Regions from separate parts of the Nitrosomonas sp. H1_AOB3 genome, predicted to be linked through region 2. Evidence: predicted binding sites of a transcription regulator. Region 2 holds the regulator's gene; the other holds the start of a gene.

Region 1 (7,549 bases), 430 kb from region 2:
TTCAAAATGCTCCAGTAGCGCCGGATCTCCATTTGCCCATGATTGCAGGAAAAATTCCTCATAAAAACATTCTGCACACCCGGCAGCGGGCCCGATCCCTTTCCGGTTCGCCAATAAAATGGATCCCATTCCACTGGCACCATAATTGATACCAAAACCATCCCCTACGCCACTCAGTTGACGGCTTACAGCCAGTTCCTGAAAATTATTGGCATAAAACGTTTTGAGTTCATCATGAAAGACAACGGTAAATTCACGGAATGCGGGTGCGTCAGGATTTTCCGGTTTATCTTCCCGAACAACCGCATTCAGGTCACCATAAATCAATTCATAACGCATACTGCCGGATTGATCTCTGCCAGCAGGCTTGAGCATATTCAGATACGGTGTGCCTTCTGAATCTGACGCGTCGTATTGCAAACTGCCTTTGCGCACGATGTCATCCTCTTTAAGGCGCGGCCATACCTTATCAAGAACAGAAGCAGTTACCTGGCTCCGGTACCATTTGCTGTTTTCGGGTTCGACGATGACCACACCAAAAAGCCCGTGCGTCAAACTGCCGCCATCCCCTTCACCTCCCGCCGGCGCTCCATGACTGGAAAACAAATGTGTCCCTTCATTTTCAAGTTTCCATCGGCAGGTAACCGATTCACCGGGATCGATCGATTGCAGTCCGTTACACCTTGGGTCAGTACCCGACAAACTGACCAGCCCGGGAATAACGAGATTGGCCGATCTTGTTTTTGGCCAGTCAGCAGGGGGCAGATGCTGTGTCTCTCCGATATCTGTTCGCAGCTCTGCTTCATGTTCCGGAGGATCAATCGGGTCAATTCTTCCTTTTGCATCGACAAGATGCGCATAAGGCGAGTGTTTATCGATCAAGGTACATCGGCTGATATCCGGCTGCACTTTCATCAGTTTGTTGGTAAAAGTAATCTCCAGTACATCACCGGCGTTACCGCGCAACACCAAAGGCCGAGGTCTTTTACCTTCAAGCAGACGTACTTCTGAGGGACATGACAACCCTGGCAGCCACTCTTCACCTTGTTTAACGACCGTTATATCGCGCTTCAGGGCATAAACCATACCGTATGGATTCACCGATCCAAACCGGTTGTAATAAATCGGCTGGTCGATTGCCACAACATCAGCATGAACGATCCGCTTTCCTGATGGACCGAACGCACTGTTGTGATCTGTCACTTTACAAGCAGATATAAAAATACCCGCCAGGCATATCAGTGCAGTGCTGAAATTAAAATTTTTCATCATTGCCCTCCACTCGGTTAGCGAATATCAATGGCGTCAATCAACAGACAGCCAGGTCTGGTAAAACGAGTATTGCCAGGTATCGAATTCTGATCGGCTAGGTTATGTCCTGTTGCCACAACCCATCGTAGCGTCCCATGAAAATCGGCATTTTTATCAATTTCAACAAAGCATTCAGTCCAGTCGGTTTGATTGATATTACCCCTGTTCTCCTGTAGCTCCTTAACGCTGCAAATCCAGTAAGGAGGCAGTGGAGGGACACTTGTATCATCGTTTGGGAAACATAAAAGCACGGCAAATGAATCGGCGGGCAATGAAGAAAAACGTAAAAATGCATAACGGAACCATAACCGCTTATTCTTGGGGATCGTTACATTTGTACATTCCAGCCATGCACATTTGCCAGCATAGGTTAAAGTGCCATCTGCATGCAGCCGGGGCAACCAGGTATTTTCTGTCCCCAGAAGACTTGTTGAAGCGCTGTCTGCACCGACCGTTCTAAGGCCATTTGAATCTATGGCCCGGGGATCATCAATGCGGACAAACTTTCCGCCTCCGGGAGATGTAAATGTTTTCCCCTTCACCCCTTTATACTGCTGCTCTATTTTGACAAGCGTGGCTGACGAGACATTAAATCCAGCCACACCTTTATTAGAAAAATCTGAAGGAATGCCCATACGCCCTCCCTTTTGCGACAACTGAAAAAAGATATCTGCTACTACATTTTATTCATATGTACTATTTTTTAGTAAATATCTATAAATAAAATGTGATGAAAATAACAAGCCTGCAAATATAAAAAGGAAAGTGAAGAAATCGTGTATTTCCCATATTCAACACTTACAGGAAAACTTGGGGAACCTCTGAAAAAGGTCAGCGAGGCAGTCAGTACTGCGCGCATACGTATCAAAAGGTATATTACGGTAATGTGATATGGAAACGTCGATAGACTGCAAGGAAGGCTGTTGGGAAAACAGGCACAGTTCAGTTGTGCGAGATGAGGCGTTTACTCGTGAGATTTTTGAGAATATAGAATGGCAGGCTTCAACGGTAATCTGAGTTACCGTTATTTTGTTTGTAACCGCCGCTGGCCGCATACCACGGAAAAGCGCTACTTCTTCGAACGATTCAGCCGGTCGGCCATATGCCTGCGAACACTGAAATCAGAAGTGCTGGTCGGCCTCCCGCCTGAGATTGCTGCCGGAACTCTCCACCTCCACCCCGATTGGCTTACCAGTGGCCGCTATGGAGTCATTCAGGTTTTTACCGGCTGAAGGAACTATTATCATCAGGACAAGCAGCCATGAAAAAAACATCAGCGCTGCTGTAATACCTCGCTTGAACTCCCATACACCTGACTTCCTGAAATCATCACCAGACAGTTGTTTGAAAGAAGGCCCACTGAAATCTGATTCAGGCACCCGTTTATCTTCAACCCCGGCTTCGATCAGAAAATCTGCAGATTTACCTTTCAGAACGAGCTTTATTGCTTCATTCTGCATACGCTGGTAGCGGTTACGCTCCGTGACGAGACTGTTGTAATTCTTCTTGCAGAATTTATAGAGGTATAAATACCAAAGCCATACATAAATGCCCCCCATCAGGGACAGTATGACAACAGGGCCAAGGATGCCTCCCATGGCGACAGCCGCCTGCTTCATTTTGTCTGCATTGGCCAGGCTCACCATTGCGATACCCGCAACGAATGTCCAGAGGCTGAACGTAATTCTCCACTCAACCATTTGCAGAATTTCCACACGCTTGAGATGGAGTTCCGCGATCTTCAGAAAAAAATCTTCCCGGTCCATATCATGCTCAAAAAGTAAACTGTCGCCAGTTTACCGGATATGCCGGGAATTTACTGAAACCGGGCGATTGACAGAAATCAAATAAGATTGAACAGCGACAATCCTGATACGCGGGTAAAGGTTTTCTGTGCCGCTTCGAGCAGTGCCTGCTGGCGTGTCATATCGGATATGGCCTGTGCAAAATCCAGATCCTGCAGGCGTGAGAGCGATTGCTGGTACTGAATCGCCGTATCCTCACCGATCTGCTGCAGCGCATCGACTTCCTGCAGCCGTGATCCGACCGCTGCCCGTTTAGCCAGCACATTATCCAGCGCAATATCGAGATCCTGCAAAGCGGTACTCACTGCACCACTCAGAGCAGCACCACCGGGGGTTTCCAGTTCATCAATAAAATCCTCAATAGTCTGAAACAGACTCAAGCCCCCTGGCTCAAAAATGGCATCACCCGTTTCACTGACCGGCAGCTGCCGTGAACTGGAAACCTGTATCAGCCGCTGCTCCTGATCCCCCTTGTATTCCACGCCATTAGCCGTTTGTTCGAACGGTCTGGTGTTTCCCTTAAAACCGGAGAACAGATAATTCCCCTGCTCATCCCTGGTATTTGCCAGTCCCAATAATTCATCGAAATGACCACGCAGCTCAACAGCCATCATCTTCCGTTCACTGTCGGAAAATGCCGGGTTACCGGCAGCCACCGCCATGGTGCGTACACTCTGGATCAGATTGGAAACGCTGCCGAGCGTGCTGTCAACCTGCTGGAGACTGTCGGCCGCCCGGTAGCGATTGTCAGCATATTGCGTGTTCAATGAAAGCGACTGCGCCAGTTCATGGGCACGCGCCGCGCCGATCGGATCATCCGAAGGCGTCATGATGCGTTTTCCGGTAGAAAGGTGCTGCTGCAGTCTGAATAGCGAATCCTGCTGCTGCAGCATGGATCGGGTGCCCTGGTCGTACAATGTGCTGGTGCTTACGCGCATGATAAATTCCTTTTTCTGTCAAAAAAGATCAGATTCTGAGCAGTGAATCGAACAGTGAATTACCAATTTCGATCACTTTGCTGGATGCCTGGAACATTTGCTGGTAACGCAACAGATTGGCAGCCTCCTCCTCCAGATTGACACCGGACAATGACTGTAATGCCTGATCTGTCTGATTGAGCATACTTTCCTGCGCCTTGCTGGTCACTTCCAGCTCACGCGTTTTGTTACCTACCTGACTGACCAGCCTGGCATAAGCAGACTGATAGGATGCCGTTCCACCCTGCAGGGTATTTTCCGTCTGCAGCCCAGCCAGCTTCAATGCGTTGATGTTATTCGTCACACCACCATCATTATTATCTGCCGCGGCAATCTTAGCAGGATCACTGATTGCCACCCTGATGTTTCGGGCAGCTTGGGACGGGTCAGATGGATCCGTTCCCTCAAAAAAATTTGAACCCGCCACACTTTGCAGATCAAATCCTACTTGATGCTGGGTATTGAACGTATCGGCAATTCCCCATGCAAGCTGGTCAAAACTGTTTTGCACGGAATCCAGTGTCTCACTGCGGAACGCCAGCAACCCGCCCAGGCTGCCTCCCTGCAACTGGTGTTCTGGCAGTACGATTTCTCCACCCTGCTGATCCATCGCCACCACCAGACGCTGTGGATCACTCGATGAAGGCACCGCCTTGAGTGTCATGGCGCTTGAACCCACCACCAGTGACTGACCATTGCCGATGAATACATTGTAATGGCCATTATTCTGACGCACGACGTCGACATTGATGATCCGGCTAAGATCGCGCACCAGTGCATCGCGCTGATCAAGCAGATCATTGGCCGGTTGCCCGTTGGCGGAGCTTTCCACTGCCTGGATATTCATATTCAACCCGGCAATCTGTTGTGCGAGTGAATTGATTTCAGTCACGCTGCCGGTAATCTGGCTGTTCACCCCTTCACGCATTTCCGATAAACGCTGATCCATCTGCTGAAACCGGGCTGTCAGTGCTTCAGCATTGCTCAACATCGCCTGACGGGAAGAAATGGAAGCAGGATTGGAAGCTACGTCCTGCACCGCATTGAAAAAATTATGCAGCGCCGGCGTCAGCCCGGAAGTCGTATCGGCCAGCAGGTTGTCGATCTGTTTGATCTCGTTGTAATGGCTGTCAAGCTGGCTGCTCTGGCTCTGCGCCTGCAACGACTGACTGACCAGATGCTGGTTGTAAATACGCTGCACCGTAGTAATCTGCACTCCCCGGCCAATGAATCCATCACTGTTAGCCAACGGAGTACTGGCGCTCTGGATAGCCTGTTGGCGGTTATAGCCTGGTGTTGTTGCATTGCTGATATTGTGGCTGGTCGTCAGCAACGCAACTTGAGCCGCCCGCAATCCGGAAACACCTACATTCATAATACCGTTTGCCATTTTTATCCTCGATTTTCGTGAATCATTTCTATCTGTTTACGGCAGAATTCCGACGGAATTGAGATAATTGTCATCACTATCCAGGCCATTTCCTCTTAATCCATCGTCATTACAGCACCGCGGAATACCGCATACCGACACGGCTTGCAGGAAATGTTTTTCCTCCCTCGCTCCAGTTCCGCTATATGCTCAACGCATCACTGTTGATGATCTTCAAGAGTTTCTCCGCGTAGGATGGATCAGTTGCATAACCAGCCTGCTGCAATCCCCAGGCAAACGCGGTAGCACTACGGCTTTTCAGCACGGCTGCGTAACGGGGATTGTTCTGCAGTAATTTTGCATAATCACGAAAAGCATCTTCATACGAATCGTAAGTCCTGAATTTTTCCCTGAGCTTTTGTGGTTTACCGTCCACGTATTCGGTGGTTACTGTTTCTACCACTCCCCCGCGCCAATTTCCGCTTGCCTTGATACCAAACAGGTTGAAACTTGGCTGATTATCCGCGCGGCGAATCTGATGTCTGCCCCAGCCGGTTTCCAGTGCGGCCTGCGCAATCATGAAATGCTCAGGAATCCCGGTCTCACGCGCCACCTTGCGTGCATGCGGCAACACATCCCGGACAAATTCTCTGGGATGAGCGGCGACTGACTCAGCAGAACCGATCCCTCCTGAGCTGGAAGCAATTCCCACTCTGCCTGCCGGCATTGTCGGTGAAACAGTAGAAAAGCTGGGTTTGACGGAAGACCGGTTCAGATTCGACCAGAGCTGAGAAGGCAAATCCTTTGTTTGCCCCGACGCCAGTGAAACCAGCGGCTCCCCGCTCTTTCCGGTAATGGTCGTCAATAATGATTCCGCCTGATCGATAGCATTGCCCGGCGATTGTTCCTCACCCATCGTTTTCGACAGTTGCTGCACCAGCACATCAGCCAGACCGATACCCTTCTCGGAAAGATTCTGTACCAGTTGCTGGTCGAGCATCTGCGTATAGAAACGCGACTGATCACTATCAAACAATCCGCCTTTGGGAGTTGCCTCGCGCATGCTCTTGACCATCATGTTGAGAAACAGCGCCTCAAACTGTTTCGCTGTTTGTTTCAACGCTTCCTGCGGGTCGTGCCTGGCTCGGGTACGTAATTGATCGACTGCCTGTGCATCGATGGCCAGTTGACCGGAAAGATCGGGTGAATTGATCATATAACTGTCACCATCAGAGGATTATCAAAGACACCTCTAAAAATCCGGTTATGCAGGATGAAGCGCAAGGCGCACGGAGCGCAACAACGAGACATATCAAATAGATAGGCGAGGCAGCGAGCACCACGCAACGCCGCGATTCGCCTGAAAAACCAATTCTTAGAAGTGTCCATCAGATGATTTCCAGTTCCGCCCGTAAAGATCCGGACGCCTTGAGTGCCTGCAGAATTGCCAGCAGATCCTGCGGTGTGGCGCCAATGGCATTGAGCGCTTTCACCACATCAGCCAGACTGGCCGATCCCGGCAACAGCATCAGATTGCCTTCTTCCGAACGCACCTCTATCTGCGACTGCGGCACCACAACCGTTTCTCCACGTTGTGCAAACGGCCCCGGCTGGCTGACGATCGGCTGGGTATTGATGATCACTGAAAGATTGCCGTGTGCCACTGCGCTGGATTCAAGGGTCACCATCTGATTCATGACAACCGAACCCGTGCGGGCATTAATGATGACCTTGGCTATACCCTGCGCCGGGATGACATCAAGATCTTCGATCTGTGAAATAAACGTAACGCGCTGATTGTTGTTCAAGGGTGCCCGCAGCTGAATGACACGCCCATCCAGCGCCGTAGCGGTACCATACGAAAAGCGGCTGTTGATCGTATCGACGATACGCCGGGCGGTCGTGAAGTCAGTGTCGCGCAACTCCAGGTTGATGTACTCCCCCTGGCCCAGCACGGTCGGTACGGCACGTTCCACAATAGCACCGGCACTGATCCGCCCTGCTCCCAGATGATTGATCTGGACACTGCTGCCCGCTGAACTGGCGCCTGCTCCGCCAATCACCAGGCTGCCCTGAGCCACGGCATA
Region 2 (7,549 bases):
GCGAATGCCTGACCCGGATGCTGACCGATATGTACGACTATGTCGATTGCTGGATGGTGTAATAGCTCAACCAAGGGAAAGTTGTTATCTGATCCTGCCGGAGTTGGCGCTGCCTGCGCACTGGTTTGTCCGTATTGCTCGCAAGTTGCAAGGTCGTGGAATTTCGCTGATCACTGGCATCGAATACCTGCATGCCAGCAAGGCACGAGTACGCAATCAAATATGGGCAGCCTTGTCACATGATGGTTTAGGGTTTCCCTCGCTGATGATTTATCGGCAGGACAAGCAGCGGCCCGCATTGCATGAAGAGCAGGAGCTACAGCGCCTGGCCGGGTTGGAAATGAAGCCGAACAAGGCGTGGAAAGCACCTCCCATCATTCAGCACGGCGACTTGCGCTTCGCCATACTGATTTGCAGCGAGCTGACCAATATCCGTTATCGCGCTGATCTGCGTGGCAAGGTAGATGTGCTGTTCGTGCCGGAATGGAACCCCGATACCGAAACCTTCAATGCGTTGGTGGAGTCCGCCGCATTGGACATCCACGCCTACATCATCCAGTGCAACGACCGGCAATATGGCGACAGCCGTATCCGTGCACCCTACAAGGATAGTTGGAAACGTGATGTGCTTCGGGTCAAAGGTGGTATCACTGACTACTGCGTGATTGGTGAAATCGACGTGCAGTCCCTGCGCCAGTTCCAGAGCAGTCATCGTTCACCCGGCAAACCATTCAAGCCGGTACCGGATGGATTCAATGATGCAATGGATCACAGTCGCAAGGTGTTGCCTGAAGAAGATAGGGGATGAATAAGTGGATGATCACTGCACGAGGTTTTTCAAGATCAACAGCCTGAGCAAATGCCTATTCTGTGCTTCAATGATCTTTTGAGCGAATATCACAGAGAAGCAGGTTCTACACCACTACCTGCCTGTTGTCGCCACTGTACCAGTAGCTACAAATGTTCCTGAAGTCACTACCTTTTCCAGTTCAAGTTTAGAGATTACAGCAACGGCAACATGATTCGAAGCAGGCTACCTGTTACAATTTGCCGGTCATTGGGGAGTAGCCGCTCTTCGTTTCGAGGAGGCTTACGTCAACATACTTGGCCGGCAGGTCATGGCGTAAGCGGTTCTAAGCCTGGCAAGACCTTTGACCACAATGCCTCCGATTTGGCCGGGGAGGCGTCGTGGTCAATCGTCTGTAAACCGGCCGGAGAACATTGATGGAATCCTTCCTCGTTTCGACCGGAGTCGTTGCCCTTGCTGAGATCGGCGATAAAACTCAGCTCCTCGCCTTCATTCTTGCTGCCCGCTTCAAAAAACCGATTCCCATCATCCTGGGTATTCTGGTTGCAACGCTCATCAATCATGGTCTTGCTGGTCTTCTCGGTGCCTGGATCACAGGTGCTGTCAGCCCCGAAATCCTGCGCTGGATTCTGGGTCTTTCGTTTATCGGCATGGCAATCTGGACGATGATTCCGGACAAGATCGAACAGGAAGAAACCTGGATCGCCGGGAAATTCGGTATTTTCGGTGCTACGCTGATCACTTTTTTTCTTGCTGAAACAGGTGACAAGACTCAGATTGCGACGATTACAATGGCGGCTCACTACGGAACTCCATTCATGGTCGTGATGGGTACGACGCTCGGCATGCTGATTGCCGATATCCCGGTCGTTTTTGCCGGTGAAAAATTGGCGACCAGAATTCCGATGAAACTCGTTCACTCGATTGCTGCCGCGGTCTTTGCCTTACTGGGTGTTGCGACATTGCTCGGCGCCGGATCAAAGCTCGGGTTCTGAATCGGATCCGATTTTCTTTTTAATCCAACATGACAACAGAAAACAATCAACGGACAAAAATCCCGGCCGGTATTTGGGTGCTCGGCTGCGTGAGTATGCTGATGGATATTTCCTCAGAGATGATCCACAGCCTGTTGCCGTTGTTCATGGTAGGCACTTTGGGTGCAAGCGCCTTTGTCGTTGGCCTGATCGAAGGTCTGGCTGAATCGACAGCACTGATCGTCAAGGTTTTTTCAGGCGTGTTGAGTGACTGGTTCGGTAAACGTAAGGGTCTGGCGGTATTCGGCTACGCTTTGGGTGCGTTGACCAAACCGCTTTTTGCCATTGCGCCGGGTATCGGCGTTGTGCTGACAGCACGTCTGCTGGATCGGATCGGCAAGGGCGTGCGTGGTGCGCCGCGTGATGCCCTGGTGGCCGATATTGCACCGCCTGAAATACGTGGCGCAGCGTTTGGTCTTCGGCAGTCACTGGATACGGTGGGCGCTTTCCTGGGGCCACTGCTGGCCGTTGGTCTGATGCTGTTATGGGCCGATGATTTTCGAGCGGTATTCTGGGTGGCCGTTGTTCCGGGGCTGCTCGCGGTTGCACTGCTGCTGTTTGGTGTGCATGAACCTGATCGCCATGTCGGCGAAAAACGTATCAATCCGATTCGCCCGGAAAACCTCAAGCGATTGAGTAGCGCATACTGGTGGGTGGTCGGCGTGGGAGCCGTTTTTACATTGGCCCGATTCAGTGAAGCATTCCTGGTACTGCGGGCCCAGCAGAGTGGAATTGCCGTGGCGCTGGTGCCATTGGTGATGGTGGTGATGAATGTCGTGTACTCAGCATCGGCCTATCCTTTCGGCAAGCTGTCCGATCGAATGAATCACAAGCTGCTGCTGGCACTGGGCCTGGTGGTACTGATCGCCGCCGATCTGATTCTGGCACTGGATGATCACTGGATAACGGTACTCGCTGGCGTTGCGTTGTGGGGCGCTCACATGGGCATGACGCAAGGCCTGCTGGCGACGATGGTGGCCGATGCGGCCCCTGCTGATCTTCGGGGTACCGCTTTCGGATTCTTCAATCTGGTGAGTGGTATTGCCATGCTGATTGCCAGTGCAGTAGCCGGCCTGCTGTGGGATCAGCTCGGAGCATCGTTCACTTTCTATGCGGGTGCCGTATTCTCTGGCGTTGCATTGCTTGGCTTGCTCAAAAGGTTTTGATCAGAACGATGATTACTTGTCCCGCAAACGGGTGCGTAAACGGGAAATGGCCTGAGTATGCAACTGGCAGACACGTGATTCACTGACTCCCAGTACTTTACCGATTTCGCGCAGATTCATTTCCTGCTCGTAATACATCCCCATGACCAGTTTTTCCTTGGCAGGCAGTTTCTCGATTGCGGCCACCAGCAGTTCCCGCAGATTCTTCTCCAGCAGCCGATCCAGCGGCTCGTTACTTTGGTCGCCGCGTAGACGATCGAGAAAATGATCTTCTTCGTCTTCCTGAAAATCCTCGTAATAGATCAGTTGTCCGCCACCCGCCTCCTGCAGCATTTCCTGATATTCGACCAGCGGCAGATTCAGTTCATTGGCGATTTCCTGTTCACTGGGCGGGTAGCCAAGGCGCTGTTCCAGAGCCCGCATGGCAGTTTCTATCTGGCGCATTTTTCTGCGCAGGCTGCGCGGCAGCCAGTCTGCTTCTCTCAATTCATCCAGAATCGAGCCACGAATACGCTGGGCAGCGTAGCTTTCAAACTGGCGACCATAAGAACCTTCATAACGGTTGATGGCATCGAGCAGGCCGATCATCCCCGCCTGGATCAGATCATCGACCTGAACGCTGGCTGGCAGTCTGGCCATCATGTGATGGGCAATCCGTTTGACCAGTGGCGTAAATTCCGTAATGAACTGGTCTTTGTCGACGATCCCTGTTTCGGTATACATAGGTTCTCTCACATTCACACCGTAAAATCCGCTGTATCAAGATGACTGGTACGAATCAGTCTGCGCATGAAATTCTCCACCCCGTCGTTATCTGTCCAGGGCCCGGCACACCGCATCAGCTTTTCAGCCAGCTGCCGGTAACCTGCGGCCGATTCGGATGTCGGGAAAATTTCCACTACCGGCTGGCAAAGTCGGGTCGAGCGTTGCAGTTTTTCATCGAATAGAATGCATCCCATCCACTCCAGCTTGACTGCCAGGTGCTTTTGAGCAACACCGGCAATGTTCTCGAAAATATCGCGCCCCATGCTTTCTGATTCCACTTTGTTGACCAGCACCAGAAAATCCCGTCGGGCATATTCCTGACTGATGAGCTTGATCAGGGCGTACGCATCTGTGATGGCCTTGCCGGAAGCGGAGAGCACGATCAGTACCTGCTGGGAAGCCAGGCTCAGCGGGACGACCCGGCTGGTTCGCCCGATCGCGGTATCGATCAGCACGACATCCACCGTCTGGGACAGTTCGCTGAAGCATTGAATAAGCCGTTCCTGATCAGCAGACGAAAGTTTCGCCAGCGAATGGATTCCGCGCATCGCCGTCAATACCAGCACATCTTCCGGCCCTTGTGTCATCACCTGTTCAAGTGTTTTGTCCTGATTGATGACGTGCAGCAGATCGTAACGCGCGCTGAGGCCGAGATTGGCATTGACATCCTTGTGGCGCGGGTTTTCATCCAGAATCAGCACGCGTTTACCCGTTTTTGCCAGTGCGACAGCCAGATTGATGACCGAACTGGTTTTGCCTACCCCCGTTCGTCCACCGACCACGGCAAACACACGCACCCCGGCGTTGGGTTCCAGCGCAGTCAGCTCGCGCAGGCCGGCTGCCTGATCTTTTTTATGACTGATCATGGCTTGCCTCGACGCGTGTTTGCTGTCTGGTGACTGACTGATCGGCGTAATTGCCCGCCATGAGCATTGCAAATTCCGGATCCTGCAGCGAAAAAGGTGAGTTTTCCGCCGAGGGTTTGAAAATACGATGCAACAGGTAACGGGAATTGGCTTCGTGCAGATCTTCCGGAACCTTCTGGCCGTTGGTCACGTAATGCAGCACCAGTTTGCGCCGGATCACCGCATCCAGCGCAATGCCCAGACTGGCTGCTTCATCCACCTTGGTAATGATGCAGCCATGAATACCGTGTTGCTGGTAGGCGGAAATGACTTCATCCAGCGTATCTCCGCTGCTGGTCGCGTTGAGCAGCAGCAGGTGTTTTACTTCCGTTCCGCACTGGCTCAGCATGGTGATCTGTTCGGCGAGCATCTGATCCCGCTGGCTCATCCCGACGGTATCGATCAGTACCATGTGTTTGCCGCGCAATTCGTGCAGCATCAACTGCAGATCGTCGATATCCTTGATGCTGCGTACCGATATGCCCAGCAGCTTGCCGTAAATACGCAACTGCTCGTGCCCCCCGATACGGTAACTGTCGGTGGTCAGCAGTGCCACCTTGTCGGCACCGTGGCGGATGACGGCACGTGCAGCCAGTTTTGCCGTCGTCGTGGTTTTACCGACACCGGTTGGACCGATCAGTGCATAAATCCCGCCTTGTTCGATGATTTCGTCACCGGCTGTGGTACGTAAATTGAGTGTGAGCAAGGCAATGGTTTTTTTCAGGCTTTGTTCAAAGTCGCGATCAGCCGGCAGTTTCTCCAGCAAATGGCGCGACAGTAACGGACTGAAACCCGCACTCAGCAACGTGCGCAGCACCTTCATCCCGCCGGGATCGCGTTGCGAAAAATTGCTCCATCCCATGGTGATCAATTGTTCTTCCAGCAACTGCCGCATGGCATGGATTTCCTGGAGGATATTCGCGCTCTGAATATCTGCCACTGCGGGTTGCTTCTGAACAGGCGGTGCCTGCTTTTTTTCGGGAGCAGGCTTTTGCCGGGGTGCAGCAGCCGTTTTGACAGCCGGTGAAGTTGCTTCGGGTGGTGTGTCGCTGGTGAGGCTGGAAATATCCTTGCCCGCCAGCGCCATGATTTCGATCCCGCCCGGTACCTGCTTGTTCGACAGAATGACCGCATCCGGGCCCAATTCGTCCTTGACCTTGCGTAACACCTCATGGGAGGTGGCAGCCAAAAATTTTCTTACTTTCATTTTTTGTTACCCCCAATGATCGATATGAATTTGATTTTTCTGGTATCCGGTATTTCGGAATGGGCCAGAACCCGTAACTGAGGCAATGATCGGCGCAGGAAGCGGGACAGCAGCAGGCGAATCGCATCCGGTACCACCAGCACGACCGGTAGCCCGATCTGTTCCAGGCGCTTGACTGCATTGCCGGCTTCACGTGTCAGCGTATCGGCCAGGCCGGGCTCGATCCCACCGTCCGCCACAGGGTCGGATTGCACTACCTGCAGCAGAATGGTTTCCAGTTCGGGGTGCAGGCTCATGACCTGCATTTCTGCGCCGGACGGGAAACACTGCTCCACGATGGCACGCCCCAGCGCGACTCTGACCAGTGCGAGCAGTTCGCTGATATCCTGGGTGCGCCCTGCATGTTCGGTCAGGGTGTCGATGATGGTGCGCATGTCACGGATATTCACCCCCTCTTCCAGCAGGTGCTGCAGGATCTTCTGCACCGTTGCCAGCGGCAGCAGCTTGGGAATCAGATCTTCCGCCAGTTTGGGCGAACGCTGACCCAGATGATCGAGCAGCTTCTGCAATTCTTCCCGCCCGAGCAGTTCAGAAGCATGCATGCGTATCAGGTGATTCAGGTGAGTGGTGACGACCGTGCTGGCATCGACTACGGTATAGCCGCTGGTTTGGGCCAGTTCTCGCTGTTCTGTCTCGATCCAGACTGCGGGCAGTCCGAATGCCGGATCTTCGGTATTGTTGCCTGGCAATGCCATGGTGACCTGGCCGGGATTGATTGCCAGATGCATACCGTTATAGGATTCTCCCTGGCCGATGACCGAGCCTTTCATGGTGATGCGGTAGCCATTGGGGCGTAGTTCCAGGTTATCCCGGATATGGACCACCGGTGGAAGAAAGCCGATTTCCTGAGCAAATTTCTTGCGTATGCCGTTGATGCGTTTGAGCAAATCACCCTGACGCTGTTTGTCGACCAACGGAATCAGACGATAGCCGACTTCCAGTCCGAGTGTATCGACCTGAACCACATCCTCCCAACTGGCATCCTGCCCTTCGCTGGAAACAACCTCGGGTTCTTCCGATTTTTCAGCAGGCGAAGCGGGACGATGGGTGACGTAATAGGCAAGTGTGCCAATCATTCCGGCCAGCAGCAGAAAAACGAAGTGCGGCATGCCCGGAACCAGTCCCAGTGAGCCGAGGATACCCGCCGTCAGCCACAGCACTTGTGGCTTGCTGAGTAACTGACTCACGAATTGCTGGCTGAGATCTTCATCGGTGCTGACCCGGCTGACCACCAGACCGGCTGCTGTGGAAATGATCAGCGCAGGAATCTGGGCCACCAGTCCGTCACCAATGGTCAACAGCGTGTAGTTTTTGGCGGCATCGCCAAAACTCAGATCATGTTGCAGCACACCCACGGCCAGCCCGCCGATAATGGTAATCAGCATGATCAGAATGCCTGCGATCGCATCGCCGCGCACGAACTTGCTGGCGCCATCCATCGAACCGTAGAAATCGGCTTCCTGCGCAACCTGCTCACGCCGCTTGCGTGCTTCATCTTCCCGGATCAGGCCGGCATTGAGATCAGCATCGATCGCCATCTGTTTTCCCGGGATGGCATCCAGTGTGAAACGGGCGCTGACTTCAGCGATACGTCCGGCACCCTT

The links. The regulator FliA, encoded in region 2, starts transcription of late flagellar genes. The targets are predictions, from matches to a motif close to CTAAAGTTNNCNNAAANNNTGCCGATANNA.
Region 1: a site for FliA is predicted at 5,517-5,546, ahead of flgK (flagellar hook-associated protein FlgK). Genes of this name have one in related genera too.

What each region holds. Positions count from the first base shown of each region.
Region 1 is NZ_CP054389.1:1,961,658-1,969,206, forward strand. Features, by position in the region: gene HRU73_RS09085 (cupredoxin domain-containing protein) at 1-1,272, opposite strand, end outside; gene HRU73_RS09090 (hypothetical protein) at 1,287-1,946, opposite strand; gene HRU73_RS09095 (ARMT1-like domain-containing protein) at 2,304-2,543, shown strand; gene HRU73_RS09100 (hypothetical protein) at 2,433-3,077, opposite strand; gene flgL (flagellar hook-associated protein FlgL) at 3,155-4,054, opposite strand; gene flgK (flagellar hook-associated protein FlgK) at 4,083-5,483, opposite strand; gene flgJ (flagellar assembly peptidoglycan hydrolase FlgJ) at 5,665-6,678, opposite strand; gene HRU73_RS09120 (flagellar basal body P-ring protein FlgI) at 6,851-7,549, opposite strand, start outside.
Region 2 is NZ_CP054389.1:2,392,257-2,399,805, forward strand. Features, by position in the region: gene HRU73_RS11195 (RNA-directed DNA polymerase) at 1-808, shown strand, start outside; yybP-ykoY riboswitch at 1,048-1,220, shown strand; gene HRU73_RS11200 (TMEM165/GDT1 family protein) at 1,225-1,803, shown strand; gene HRU73_RS11205 (MFS transporter) at 1,833-3,008, shown strand; gene HRU73_RS11210 (RNA polymerase sigma factor FliA) at 3,021-3,731, opposite strand; gene HRU73_RS11215 (AAA family ATPase) at 3,746-4,639, opposite strand; gene flhF (flagellar biosynthesis GTPase FlhF) at 4,626-5,885, opposite strand; gene flhA (flagellar biosynthesis protein FlhA) at 5,882-7,549, opposite strand, start outside.